DNA from 3 places in the Streptomyces sp. NPDC090088 genome. Region 3 is predicted to be linked to each of the others. Evidence: riboswitches for the same ligand, from Rfam matches in the RefSeq annotation. Region 3 holds a riboswitch; each other region holds the start of a gene.

Region 1 (4,417 bases), on a different contig from region 3:
CGGCGTTCGAGATCGGCGATCTCGGCGCGCTGGGAGACGTACTGCCGCATCGGGTAGGCGAGCGCGACGATCATCGTGCAGAGCACGATCGCGAGCAGCGCCGCGCGGCCGGTGAGCCGGGAGCGGCGGGCCTGGCGCCGGGTCTGGGAGCGGTAGACCCGGGCCGCCGTCTGCTCGCCGAGCAGCTTGAGCCTGGTCGCGGTGGAGAACCGGTCCCGGTCCTTCACGGCCATGTCCCCGCCTCCCTGGTCACCCTGATACGCGCGTACGTCCCCGGACACGGTACGGGACCGGGTACGGGGACGTACGTACGACTGGCTAAGGCTTACCCTCTAGCGGGCTCAGCCCTTGAAGCGCGGGAACGCGGAGCGGCCGGCGTACACCGCCGCGTCGTCGAGGATCTCCTCGATGCGCAGCAGCTGGTTGTACTTGGCGACGCGCTCGGAGCGGGCCGGGGCGCCGGTCTTGATCTGGCCGCAGTTGGTGGCGACGGCGAGGTCGGCGATGGTGACGTCCTCGGTCTCGCCGGAGCGGTGCGACATCATGCACTTGAAGCCGTTGCGCTGGGCGAGCTCGACGGCGTCCAGGGTCTCGGTGAGCGAACCGATCTGGTTCACCTTGACCAGCAGGGCGTTGGCGGTGCCCTCCTCGATGCCGCGGGCGAGGCGCTCGGGGTTGGTGACGAACAGGTCGTCGCCGACGATCTGCACCTTGTCGCCGAGCTTGTCGGTGAGGACCTTCCAGCCGGCCCAGTCGTCCTCGAACAGCGGGTCCTCGATGGAGACGAGCGGGTAGGCCGCCACGAGCTCCTCGTAGTACTCGGTCATCTCGGCGGCCGAGCGGGACTTGCCCTCGAACTCGTACTTGCCGTCCTTGTAGAACTCGGAGGCGGCGACGTCGAGCGCGAGCGCGATCTGCTCACCGGGGACGTACCCGGCCTGCTTGATCGCCTCCAGGATGAGGTCGAGGGCGTCGCGGTTGGAGCCGAGGTTCGGGGCGAAGCCGCCCTCGTCGCCGAGGCCGGTGGCCAGGCCCTTCGACTTCAGGACCTTCTTGAGGGTGTGGTAGACCTCGGCACCCCAGCGCAGCGCCTCGGAGAAGGACTCCGCGCCGATCGGGGCGATCATGAACTCCTGGATGTCGACGTTGGAGTCCGCGTGCGAGCCGCCGTTGAGGATGTTCATCATCGGGACGGGCAGCAGGTGCGCGTTCGGGCCACCGAGGTAGCGGAACAGCGGCAGGTCGGACGCCTCGGAGGCGGCGTGCGCGACGGCGAGGGAGACGCCGAGGATGGCGTTGGCGCCGAGCGAGCCCTTGTTGTCGGTGGCGTCCAGGTCGAACATCGCCTGGTCGATGAGGCGCTGCTCGGTGGCGTCGTAGCCGACGAGCTCCGGGCCGATCTGCTCGATCACGGCGAGGACGGCCTTCTCGACGCCCTTGCCCAGGTAGCGGTTGGGGTCGCCGTCACGGAGCTCGATGGCCTCGAAGGCACCCGTGGAGGCGCCGGACGGAACGGCGGCACGACCCGTGCTGCCGTCGTCGAGGCCGACCTCGACCTCGACCGTGGGGTTGCCTCGGGAGTCCAGGATTTCCCGGGCTACGACGACGTCGATGGACGGCACGAGCATCTCCTTCTTGGGATGTGACGCTGGTTGTGCGGGGCGCACGCGGGCCTTGTCGGCCCTTGCTCAGCCTTGCGACTAGAGCCTAACCGCCCCGGGGCCGTCGGCCGTCGACCGACCGTCCCGTGGACAAGGACAGACGGTATCTATTGTTCACCCTCGGAACAAAGGGGGGCCGGATGAAGAACGGGAGAAGAACCGGCCAAAGAGAAACCCCGCCCCGGTGCGTACGGGGGAAAACGCACCGAGGCGGGGGCCCGTGGGGGACGGGGGTGACCCTCACGTGGTCCCCACTATGAGGACCACGGTTGTGAAGGGGCTGTGGTTCAGCTGGGCGCCCCGTATTTCTTGGGGCGGTCCGCCTGTGTCCTACTTCAGGTGCAGCTGCTGGCCGGGGTAGATGAAGTCGGCGTCGTCGACGATGTCCTTGTTCAGCTTGAACAGCGCCTGCCAGCCGCCCTTGACCTTGTGCTTCTCGGCGATCGAGCTGAGGGTGTCACCCTTGACGACCTTGTACTCGCCGTCGCCCTTCTTGACCTTCTTGCCGGTCGGGGTGGTGATGGTCTTCTTGGCGGCCGGACGCTCGGCGGAGCGGGAGGCGGCCTGGGTGTCGGTCGAGCGGGTGCTGGTGCCGGTGCTCGTCGAGTTGGAGGAGCCGGTGCTGCCGCCCGTGTAGGTGGCGCTGGACAGGCCCGTGCCGCAGACCGGCCAGGCGCCCTTGCCCTGCGCGGCGAGGACCTTCTCGGCGATCGTGATCTGCTGCGCCTTGGTGGCCTGGTTGGCCTGCGCGGCGTAGGCGGTGCCGCCGTACGCGGCCCAGGTCGAGGCGGAGAACTGCAGGCCGCCGTAGTAGCCGTTGCCGGTGTTGATGGACCAGTTGCCGCCGGACTCGCACTGGGCGACGGTGTCCCACTCGGAGGCGGTAGCGGCGGAGGCGCTGCCGGCCGCCATCAGCGGGGCGGCGACGGCGACGCCGGTGACCCCGGCGACGGCGATGGCGCGGACGGCCTTGGACGGACGGCGGTGCTTGCCCTTGCCGGAAAACAGCATGGATCGATCCCCTCACCGACGCCTGCGAGGTGAGCTGTCGGGTTCGGGCCGGTTGAGTTGCCCGGCCGCACACCTGTCTGTCGGTGCGCGACTTCACCCCGAGCCGGTTCCGGCGGCCTTTCGGCCATGAGGCCCCTGAGGGCTCAACTGCCGGACCCGGCACTTACCTTGGGTCCCCCGCTCCTGCCTACGGCGCTTGACGCGACGACTGTTCCCGGACGGCCGCTGGCAGGACTCGGCGTTGCGACGGCCGGGGCTCGTGGTGACGAGCGGCCTTGACCGTAAACAGGGCATCAGGTGAATTTCAAAGATGATCAGGGCTTCTGAGACTCATCCCACACTTTCACCAAACCGGACATTCGACTCGAAGCGGGGCGCCAACTCCCGCCGCTTTTCGCCCGATTAGCTGCTGAGTTTCAGGGTCTGACCGGGAGCGATGGCGTTCGGGTCGGCGCCGATGTCCGCCTTGTTCGCGGCGTAGAGCGCACGCCATCCGCCGTCGAGGTCAAGGGAGTCGGCGATGGAGGCGAGGGTGTCGCCGTCCCGGACGGTGTAGGTGCCGCTGTCGCGGGAGGCGTGACGCCCGGAGGAGGTGGTCTTCTGACCGTTTGTCGCGCTTTCGTCCGCCAAGCCGCCGCGGTGCTTGCCGCCGGTGCTCGCGGTGCCCGTGTCGACCAGGCTCCAAGAGCCGCCGGTCTGCCACGAATTGTCCGAGTCGTCGGTCTGGGGCACTACAGGGTTCTCGTCGACCTTCGAGGTGTCGGACTTGGAGGATTCCGACTTGTCCGTCTTGGTGGACTTGGTTGGAGTGTCCGTCTTGGAGTCGCCGCTCGCGCTCGCGCTCGGGGAGGGGGTGGCGGAGGCGTCCCCGGAGTCCGTGGCGTCCGAGGAGGAGTCGGAGCCCGAGGACGAGGACGAGTCCGACAGCCCGGAGGACGAGTCCGAAGAGTCGGAGGAACCGGACGAATCATCCGATCCGCCGTCGCCCGGGTCGACGTTCACGGAGGCGTCGTCCGAGGAGAGCCCGGCGAGCAGGGCGCAGGTCCGCCAGGGCTTGGTGCCCTGGTCGGCGAGGATCTTCTCGGCGACCGCGATCTGCTGCGAACGGCTCGCCAGGTCGGGCGTGGTGGCGTACTGCGTACCGCCGTACGTGTCCCAGTCGTCCTGCGACATCTGCAGGCCGCCGTAGTAGCCGTTGCCGGTGTCCATGCTCCAGGAGCCGCCGCTCTCGCAGTTGGCCACCTGGTCCCAGGTGGTGCCGTCGGCCGCGTTGGCGCTCGCCGCCCCGAGCAGCGGGAGGGCGATGGCGGAGCCGGTCACTCCGGCCGCGACGAGCAGGGCCGGAGCCTGACGGGGGCGACGGTGACGACCGTTCCCGGAGAGCATGCGGAAACCTTTCGAGCGACAGCGGTGACCGGTGCGGCGGGTCCCGCAGGGCGCCGCACTGATGGGTGAACGTATAGGCAGACGATCACTTGTCACAAGTTAATGCCGCGCAGATCACGTGAAGATCACAGACTTGAGTGCTGGTCACCTTTGGCTGGTAACGGGCCTACCGGTGACTTACCGGGCGACGGGGGTGAACTCCACCGGAAGGGTGCGCAGTCCGCGCATGATGAGCCCGCCGCGCCAGCGCAACTCGTCCGGATCCGCCGCGAGTCGCAGATCGGGCAGCCGGGTGAGGAGGGTGGCGAGCGCGGTCTGGCCCTCCAGACGGGCGAGCGGGGCGCCCAGGCAGTAGTGGA
Region 2 (4,417 bases), on a different contig from region 3:
GGGTCACCGCCACCGGGTTCGCGTTCACCGAGAACATCCTCTACCTCGGTACGGCCTTCGGGACCGACCAGCTGACCGGTGGCACCGGGATCGCCTCCGTCACCGCCGCGACCTTCTTCGTGCGCATCGTCATGTCACCCTTCGCGCACCCCCTGTTCACCGTCTTCACCGGCATCGGCTTCGGCCTCGCCGCGCTCTCCACGGACCGGCAGCGGACGCGGCGCGCGCTGGTGCCGGTCGCCGGGCTGCTGTGCGCGATGAGCATGCACGCGTTCTGGAACGGGTCCTCGACGTTCGGGCAGTTCGGGTTCTTCGCCGTGTACGGCATGTTCATGGTGCCGATGTTCGGGCTGCTGACCTGGCTGGCCGTCTGGACCCGGCAGCGGGAGCTGCGGACCGTGCGCGAGGAGCTGCCGGCGTATGTGTACGCGGGGTGGCTGGGCGCGGCCGAGCCGTTCGTCCTGGGGTCGATGCGGGCGCGGCAGATGGCCCGGGAGTACGCCGCGTACCACTTCGGCAAGCCGACGGGGCGGGCGGTCGCCGAGTACGAGGCGTACGCGACGACCCTGGCGCTGCTGCGGCGCCGGGGGCAACGGGGGCGGGCCGGGGCCGACTTCGTGGTCCGCGAGCGGGAGCTGCTGGCCGAGCTGTGGAACCGGCGGGAGCTGGTCCGCCCGGCCCTGGACTACGCGGCCCGGACGGCCGCACCGAGCGGATGGCCGGGGTACGCCGGCCTTCCGGCGCCGGCCTACGGGGGGCCGGGGTGGTACGGGACGGCGGTCCCGTACCCCTCGTACAACCCGTACCGGACGTAGTACGGCCGGTACGGCCGGTGGGCACCGCCGGAATCCGCCGTCGCGGCTGGGCGCCGCTGCGGCGGAAGAGAATCACCGGCGGAGCATGAGCGGGCGGGCCGAGGCGCCCGTCAGGTCACGGTGCCCGTGAGGCCGCCGTCAGGCCGAGGCCGCCGTCAGCCTGGTGACCTCCTCGTCCGTGAGGTGCAGGTCCGCCACGCCCAGCAGGGCGGGGAGCTGGTCCAGGGTGCGGGCCGAGGCGATGGGGGCCGCGACGGTGGGCTGGGCCGCCAGCCAGGCGAGGGCGACGGTGGGGACGGGGGCCGAGTGGGTCTCGGCGATCTCGTCCAGGGCGGCGAGGACCCGCCGGCCGCGCTCGGACTCCAGGTACTGGGCGGCGCGGCCCGCGCGGGCGCTGTCGACCGTCGTGCCGGGACGGTACTTGCCGGTGAGGAAGCCGGCGGCCAGGGAGAAGTACGGGACCGCGGCGAGGCCGGTGCGCGAGGCCAGGTCCTGGAGGGGGCCCTCGTAGGTGTCGCGGGAGACCAGGTTGTAGTGGGGCTGGAGGGCGACGTACCGGGCGAGGCCCTCGCGGTCGGAGAGGTCCAGGGACTCCTGGAGGCGCTCCGGCGTGATGTTGGACGCGGCGATGTGCCGGACCTTGCCCGCCCGCACCAGCTCGTCGAGCGCGCCGATGATCTCCTCGACCGGGATCTCCGGCTTGTCGAAGTGCGTGTAGTAGAGGTCGATGTGGTCGGTGCCGAGACGGCGCAGGGAGGCGTCGGCGGCGGCCTTGATGTTGGCGGCGGACAGGCCGGGGTACTCGGGGTGCTGGCTGACCTTCGTCGCGATGACGATGTCGTCGCGGTTGCCGCGCGCCGTGACCCACTTGCCGATGATCGTCTCGGACTCGCCGCCCTGGTTGCCCTCGATCCAGGCCGTGTAGGAGTCGGCGGTGTCCACGAAGTTGCCGCCGGCGGCCGCGTAGGCGTCCAGGACGGCGAAGGAGGCGGCCTCGTCGGCGGTCCAGCCGAAGACGTTGCCACCGAGGGAGAGCGGGAAGACCTCGAGGTCGGAGGAGCCGAGTTTGCGAAGAGCAGTCATGCTCTGTATCAACGCGGGCCGCCCCGGCAGGCCATCCCGGCGCAGTACGAAGGTTTCGTAAACAGGCGCACGGGCGTCCCGCCGGAAACACCGGACCGGCGGCCCGGACGCCGGGGGGTTGTCGTCGGGGCCGCCGGGGATCCCGGGGGTCGGATCGTGGCTCGTCGCGGGTCGGGGGTGACCCGTTACGGGTTGAGGCCCTTGCCGCGCAGCCAGGTCATGGGGTCGATGCCGGTGGCCTGGCCGCCGGGGTGGACCTCCAGGTGGAGGTGCGGGCCGGTGACGTTGCCGGTGGCGCCCACGCGGCCGATGACATCGCCGGTGGCGACCTTCTGGCCGACGGAGACGCTGATCGACGACTGGTGGCAGAACCACAGCTCGGTGCCGTCGTCCAGGGTCAGGATCGTGCGGTAGCCGTAGGAACCGGCCCAGCCCGCCTCGGTGACCGTGCCGCCGTGGACGGCCTTGATGAGCGTGCCGGTGGGCGCGGCGAAGTCGAGCCCGGTGTGGTAGCCGGAGGACCACATGGAGCCGGCCTGGCCGAAGGTGCCGGTGATCGTGTACGAGACGACCGGCAGCGTGTACTGCTTGGCCAGCGCGGCGAGGCGCTCCTTCTCGGCCTTCGCCTTGGCGTCGGCCTCGGCCTGCTCCTTGGCGTCGGCGGCCTTGGCGGCCGCCGCCTTCACCGCCTTGGCCTCCGCGGCGTAGACCGCCTTGTCGGCGGCGGCCACGGCCTTGGCGCTGGCCTTGGTGTCGAGCTGGTTCTGCTGCTGCTCGGCCTGGGCGATGATCCGGCTGCGCAGCGCCTCGCCGGCGTCGGACGAGGAGGAGTCCGCGTCGGTGGCGGTCGTCGTGGTGGTGACGCTGCTGAGCGCGGTCTGGGTGGCCTGGTGGCCGCCGCCCTCGCCGAGCAGGGAGTCGACGGACGACGGCAGGTCGGGCAGCGAGATGGAGACCGGCGGCTTGCCGGTGTTGGCGCTGGCCATGCCGCCCGCGCCGACGGCGGCGATGACACCGACGCCGAGCACCGTGGAGCTGCGGGCGAGTCCGCCGCCCTTCTGCTTGGCGACGCGGTGCCGGCCGCGTGCCTGGGCGAGGGAATCCTCGGTGGGGTTCCACTCCTCCCAGGGGCCCTCGTCGGTGCGGTAGCTGCCGTAGCCGAAGGTGTCGGGTTGACGCTGGCTGGGCACGAACGGGGCTGTCGGAGCAGGCCGGTTGGACGCCACGCGGGCGCACTCCTTTCCTTCCGTCGCCTACCGGGTTAGCTGACGGGTTCGGAGCGGGAAGGTCTCCTACGCGCGTATACCGACCGATTCCTACCGGCGGCAGCCGTGCGATTCACCCCAAGGTGGTGGTTCCCCGGTTCCCTTGCGGGATTCGGCGCGTGCGCGCGGAGCCGTCGCGGGTGACGGCTGGGACGACCGCGCTGCGTTATCGAACGTTAATAGACCCAGCTGTCAGATTCCAAGCTGTTCTCCTTGATCATTAAGCTTTCAAAGCATGGACTTACCAGCCACGACAGGTCAAAAACGGTCGAGTTGACCAGGCCTCCTGCTCAACACAGGAGTCACACACGTTTTGATGGTGACTCAGACGTTATGCGGAGGGCGGTCGTCCGGCCACCCTCCGTCACGTGCGCCACCCTTGCCGCCGAGCTCAGGGCCGTCGTACGGCGAGCAGCGCCATGTCGTCCGTCATGCCGCCGCCGGTGTGCCGGCGCACCTCGGCCGCGAGCCGGGCCAGCAGGGCGCCGGGGGCGGCGAAGGTACGGCCGGCCAGCCGCCGTTCGGGGTCGTAGAACCGGCCGTGCGCGTCCCGCGCCTCGGAGAGGCCGTCGGTGTACAGCAACAGGGTCGCTCCGCCGGGGAACGCGTGCTCGGCGGCCCGGTCGGGCCACGCCCCCAACGCGCCCATCCCCAGCGGCAGCGCGGCCTCCGGCGCCCGCACCGCGGACACCCGCCCGTCGCCGTACAGCAGCAGGGGCGGCGGATGCCCGCGGTTGACGATCCGGACCGTGCCGTCACCATTGCCATTGCCATTGCCATTGCCATTGCCATTGCCATCGCCGCTGCCGCTGCCGCTGCCGCTGCCGTCGCCGTCTCCGCCGCCGTGCGGGAGTTCGGCGAGTACGGCGGTGGCGAACCCCTCGTCGGCCTCGACCCCGCCGCGCCGCACACCCTCGCGCACCAGCGCCCGCTCCAGCCGCCCGGCAACGGCCTCCAGCGTGGCCTCCTGCTCGGCGGCCTCCCGGAAGGCGCCGATGACCACGGCGACGGCGGCGACCGCGCCCATGCCCTTGCCTCGGACGTCCCCGACCACCAGCCGGACGCCGTACGGGGTGTCCTGGACGGCGTACAGGTCGCCGCCGATGAAGGCGCCCTCCTGGGCGGCCTCGTAACGGGCCGCGATCTCGAAGCCGCCGATCCGCTCGGCGGGCTCGGGCAGCACGGCCCGCTGGGCGGCCTCGGCGATCTCGTGGGCGGAGGCGAGACGCTGGTCGCCGATGCGGACGATCCGGT
Region 3 (4,417 bases):
CGTACGACGAGGATCAGCAGCGGCGGCCACAGCACCGCCGACAGCGCCAGCAGGGCCTCGGCGAGGGTCTGCCGGCCGAGTGCCGAGAAGCGCGTCCCGAGCACCGTCGTGGCCGCCACCGCGGTGAGCGCGCCCGGCGTCCGCGCGTCCGTCAGCCAGCGTCCGCGGTCCAGCAGCAGGCGCGCGACGAAGTCCACGGCCAGCCCCGCCCACGCCACACACGCCAGCACCAGCGCGATCCGGGACAGGGTCTCGGCCCCCGTGAGATGCAGACCGACCGACACGATGCCGGTGGCCATCACGGCGGCCCCGGCCGCCGGCGGGCGCTGCGCCCACCAGGCGCGGAAGGGAGAATTGCCGGACATGTCGCCGATGCTAAGGAGCATCACCCGTGGCGTGGCCGGGGCACGCGCGCGGGGAGCGCGAAAACCGCGCGGGCGCGGGACAGAGGAACGGGCGCGGGGCGTCCGGGGGTGGTGGGGTGCGGGCGGGTGTGGAGGAGTGGTCGGGGGCGCCCGAGACCAGGCGATGTGCGCCCCCGCCCCGGCCCGGCGACATGTGCCCCCGCTCCCGGCCCCCTGCCTCCGTCACCTCAAGCCGGTCGCACCACGCTGTGGATGATCGACTCGCCGCCGTAGTAGATCGACTCCTCCCGGACGTACGCGCCGGGCTTCGGGGCGTGGATCATCATGCCGTTGCCGATGTAGATGCCGACGTGGCTGACGTCGTCGTAGAAGAAGACCAGGTCGCCGGGCCGGGCGTCGGCGAGGGAGACGGTGGTGCCGGCGTTCACCTGGTCGTAGGTGGTGCGGGGCAGGGAGACGCCCGCGGCCTTCCAGGCGGCCTGCGAGAGCCCGGAGCAGTCGTAGGAGCCGGGGCCGGTCGCTCCCCAGACGTACGGCTTGCCGATCTGCGCGCGGGCGAAGGCGATGGCCTTGTCGGCCTTCGTGGCGTAGGAGGAGTCGGAGGACGAGGAGCCGCTGGAGGACGATGTCGACGAGGAGGACGACGAGGTGTCCTGCTCGGCCGCGGCAGCGGCGGCCGCCTGCTGCTTCGCGAGTTCCGCGGCCTTGCGCGCCGCCGCCTCCTGCTTCTGCTTCTCGATCTGGGCCAGCCGCGCCTTCTCCTGCGCCGTCAGCTTGGAGAGCAGCTCCCGCGCGGAGGCCAGTTTCGTCTGGACGGTGGTCTTGGCGGTCTTGAGGTCGTCCTGCGTCTCGGTGAGCGTCTCGAGGCTCTTGGCGGCTTCCTGCCGCTTCTTCATGGTCGCGGACTGCTGGGTGGCGTAGTCGTCGACCGCGTCCTTCTGGCGCGAGGTCAGCCGGCTCATCAGCTGCGTCTGGTCGAAGTAGTCCTGCGGACTGTCCGCGAGCAGGAAGGTCGCCGTGTCGGGGGCGCTGGCGCCGGTCCGGTACTGGGCCGCGGCGAACGACCCCAGCTCCTCACGCGCCTTGTTCAGCCGGTCCGTGCGCCGGGCGACGTCGTCGAGCAGGGTGTCGACCTGCTTGCGCTGCGTGCCGGTCTTCTCCTTGGCCGCGTTGTACTTCTCGGTCGCCGACTCGGCCTGCCGGTAGAGGTCGTCGACCTTCTTCTCCACCTCCTCCATGCTCGGCTTGCCGTCCGCGGAGGGCGCGGCGTTGGCCGTCTGCGAGAGCAGGGCGACGGAGGTGAGGGCGGCGGTGGCCAGGGCGGGGGTGCGTATGCCTGCTACGCGCGTTCCCGAGGGGCGGGACTTGCGGTGCGACGCCAACGGAGGCGACTCCTTCCATGTTCCGCCTACCGAGTTAGCTGTCGGGTTCGGGCGGGTGGTTCGGAAGGGTTGCCCTACGGTCCCTCCCCGGGAGGGGAGTCGGGACCGATTCACCCCAAGGTCGGTGTGGGTCCCCGGCTCCGGACGCGCGAGGGCGTCCCGGACTCGGCGGAGGCCGTACGGCCCGGCGACGTTCGCCGGTGGGTGTCGTACGGCCTGACCGGCACGCTAGCCAACTCGTGTGGCCCGTGTGAAGGTTGATGTGCGATATGCCCGATACATTTTCGTGACCTTGGCGTTCGGGCGAGTTCGACCAGGGCGGTTCGGGGCGTTGTGGGTCATTTGCCGGGTGTTCGGTGTGGTGGCTTCCGGTCGCTCGTGGCCGCCCTTGGCCGCTCGCGGCCGCTCGTGACGTGCGCCGACCGGCCGTGACGGAGGGAAATCGTGCGGTCACCCGGGCGAGTTCTCGGGGTGGCGGCCGGTTGTCAGTGGGGCGGCCTAGACTCGGAGAGCGATGAGCAGCCTCTTTGACGACAGCTTCCTGGCGAGCCTCCAGCCCCCGCGCGGCCACGAGGAGGAACCCCCGCCGCCGCCCGAGGACGAGCACGTACCGGAGCCGATTCCGGACGACCTGTTCGGCGGGAAGTTCGACGCGCCCCCGGACCGGGACGCCCACTACCGCGACGGCGCCCCCCGCCCCGCCCTGGACGCGGCGGCGCTCCTGGACGGGCTGAACGACAACCAGCGGGCGGCGGTCGTGCACGCCGGCTCCCCGCTGCTCATCGTGGCCGGCGCCGGTTCCGGCAAGACGCGCGTGCTCACCCACCGCATCGCCCACCTCCTCGGCGAGCGCCATGTCCACCCGGGCCAGATCCTCGCGATCACCTTCACCAACAAGGCCGCGGGCGAGATGAAGGAGCGCGTCGAGCAGCTCGTCGGCCCGCGCGCGAACGCGATGTGGGTGATGACCTTCCACAGCGCGTGCGTGCGGATCCTGCGCAGGGAGAGCAAGAAGCTCGGCTTCACCTCCTCCTTCTCGATCTACGACGCGGCCGACTCCAAGCGGCTGATGGCCCTGGTCTGCCGCGACCTGGACCTCGACCCCAAGCGCTACCCGCCGAAGTCGTTCAGCGCCCAGGTCAGCAACCTGAAGAACGAGCTGGTCGACGAGGAGGACTTCGCCGCCCGCGCGAGCGACGGCTTCGAGAAGACCCTCGCCCAGGCCTACGCCCTCTACCAGTCGCGGCTGCGCGAGGCGAACGCCCTCGACTTCGACGACCTGATCATGACCACGGTCAACCTGCTGCGCGCCTTCCCGGACGTCGCCGAGCACTACCGCCGCCGCTTCCGGCACGTCCTGGTCGACGAGTACCAGGACACCAACCACGCCCAGTACACGCTCGTGCGCGAGCTGGTCGGCACCGGCGCGCCCGAGGAGACCACCCCGCCCGCCGAGCACGACCTGCCCCCGGCGGAGCTCTGCGTCGTCGGCGACGCCGACCAGTCGATCTACGCCTTCCGGGGCGCGACGATCCGCAACATCCTCCAGTTCGAGGAGGACTACCCGAACGCGACGACGATCCTCCTGGAGCAGAACTACCGCTCCACGCAGACGATCCTCTCCGCCGCCAACGCGGTCATCGAGCGCAACGAGTCCCGCCGCCCCAAGAACCTGTGGACCAACGCGGGCGCGGGCGCGCAGATCACCGGCTACGTCGCCGACACCGAGCACGACGAGGCGCAGTTCGTCGCCGACGAGATAGACCGTCTGACGGACGCGGGCGAGGCGAAGGCCGGCGATGTCGCCGTCTTCTACCGGACCAACGCCCAGTCCCGTGTCTTCGAGGAGATCTTCATCCGCGTCGGCCTGCCGTACAAGGTCGTCGGCGGTGTCCGCTTCTACGAGCGCAAGGAGGTCCGGGACGTCCTCGCCTATCTGCGGGTGCTGGCCAACCCGGAGGACTCCGTCCCGCTGCGGCGCATCCTCAACGTCCCCAAGCGCGGCATCGGCGACCGCGCGGAGGCGATGATCGACGCCCTCTCCCAGCGCGAGAAGATCAGCTTCCCGCAGGCGCTCAAGCGCGTCGACGAGGCGTACGGCATGGCCGCGCGGTCGACCAACGCGGTCAAGCGGTTCAACACGCTGATGGAGGACCTCCGTACGATCGTGGAGTCCGGCGCCGGACCGGCCACCGTCCTCGAAGCCGTCCTCGAACGCACCGGTTACCTCGCCGAGTTGCAGGCCTCCACCGACCCGCAGGACGAGACCCGGATCGAGAACCTCCAGGAACTCGCCGCCGTGGCCCTGGAGTTCGAGCAGGAGTCCGGCGAGGGCGAGCAGTCCGCCGGGCTCGCCGCCTTCCTGGAGCGGGTGGCCCTGGTCGCCGACTCCGACCAGATCCCCGACGACGACGAGAACGGCGACGGCGTCATCACCCTGATGACCCTGCACACCGCCAAGGGCCTCGAGTTCCCGGTGGTCTTCCTGACCGGTATGGAGGACGGCGTCTTCCCGCACATGCGCGCCCTCGGCCAGACCAAGGAACTGGAGGAGGAGCGGCGCCTCGCGTACGTCGGCATCACGCGCGCGCGGGAGCGGCTGTACCTCACCCGGTCGTCGATGCGCAGCGCCTGGGGCCAGCCGTCGTACAACCCGCCCTCCCGCTTCCT

Evidence for each region. A riboswitch is a leader RNA that binds a small molecule or an ion and turns the genes downstream of it on or off. The one in region 3 is predicted to bind cyclic di-AMP.
Region 1: it holds a riboswitch for cyclic di-AMP, as region 3 does, so the genes downstream of both, ACIPSJ_RS30545 (transglycosylase family protein) here and ACIPSJ_RS10740 (NlpC/P60 family protein) in region 3, are expected to answer to the same signal.
Region 2: it holds a riboswitch for cyclic di-AMP, as region 3 does, so the genes downstream of both, ACIPSJ_RS16025 (M23 family metallopeptidase) here and ACIPSJ_RS10740 (NlpC/P60 family protein) in region 3, are expected to answer to the same signal.

What each region holds. Positions count from the first base shown of each region.
Region 1 covers NZ_JBIVDZ010000006.1:597,715-602,131, reverse strand. Annotated here, with positions in the region: gene ACIPSJ_RS30555 (septum formation initiator family protein) at 1-233, opposite strand, end outside; gene eno (phosphopyruvate hydratase) at 342-1,628, opposite strand; gene ACIPSJ_RS30545 (transglycosylase family protein) at 1,992-2,672, opposite strand; cyclic di-AMP (ydaO/yuaA leader) riboswitch at 2,677-2,877, opposite strand; gene ACIPSJ_RS30540 (transglycosylase family protein) at 3,075-4,058, opposite strand; gene ACIPSJ_RS30535 (cytochrome P450) at 4,236-4,417, opposite strand, start outside.
Region 2 covers NZ_JBIVDZ010000003.1:19,729-24,145, forward strand. Annotated here, with positions in the region: gene ACIPSJ_RS16015 (PrsW family intramembrane metalloprotease) at 1-815, shown strand, start outside; gene ACIPSJ_RS16020 (aldo/keto reductase) at 954-1,898, opposite strand; gene ACIPSJ_RS16025 (M23 family metallopeptidase) at 2,084-3,124, opposite strand; cyclic di-AMP (ydaO/yuaA leader) riboswitch at 3,132-3,291, opposite strand; gene ACIPSJ_RS16030 (PP2C family protein-serine/threonine phosphatase) at 3,555-4,417, opposite strand, start outside.
Region 3 covers NZ_JBIVDZ010000002.1:440,834-445,250, forward strand. Annotated here, with positions in the region: gene ACIPSJ_RS10735 (tellurite resistance/C4-dicarboxylate transporter family protein) at 1-365, opposite strand, end outside; gene ACIPSJ_RS10740 (NlpC/P60 family protein) at 593-1,747, opposite strand; cyclic di-AMP (ydaO/yuaA leader) riboswitch at 1,756-1,928, opposite strand; gene pcrA (DNA helicase PcrA) at 2,262-4,417, shown strand, end outside.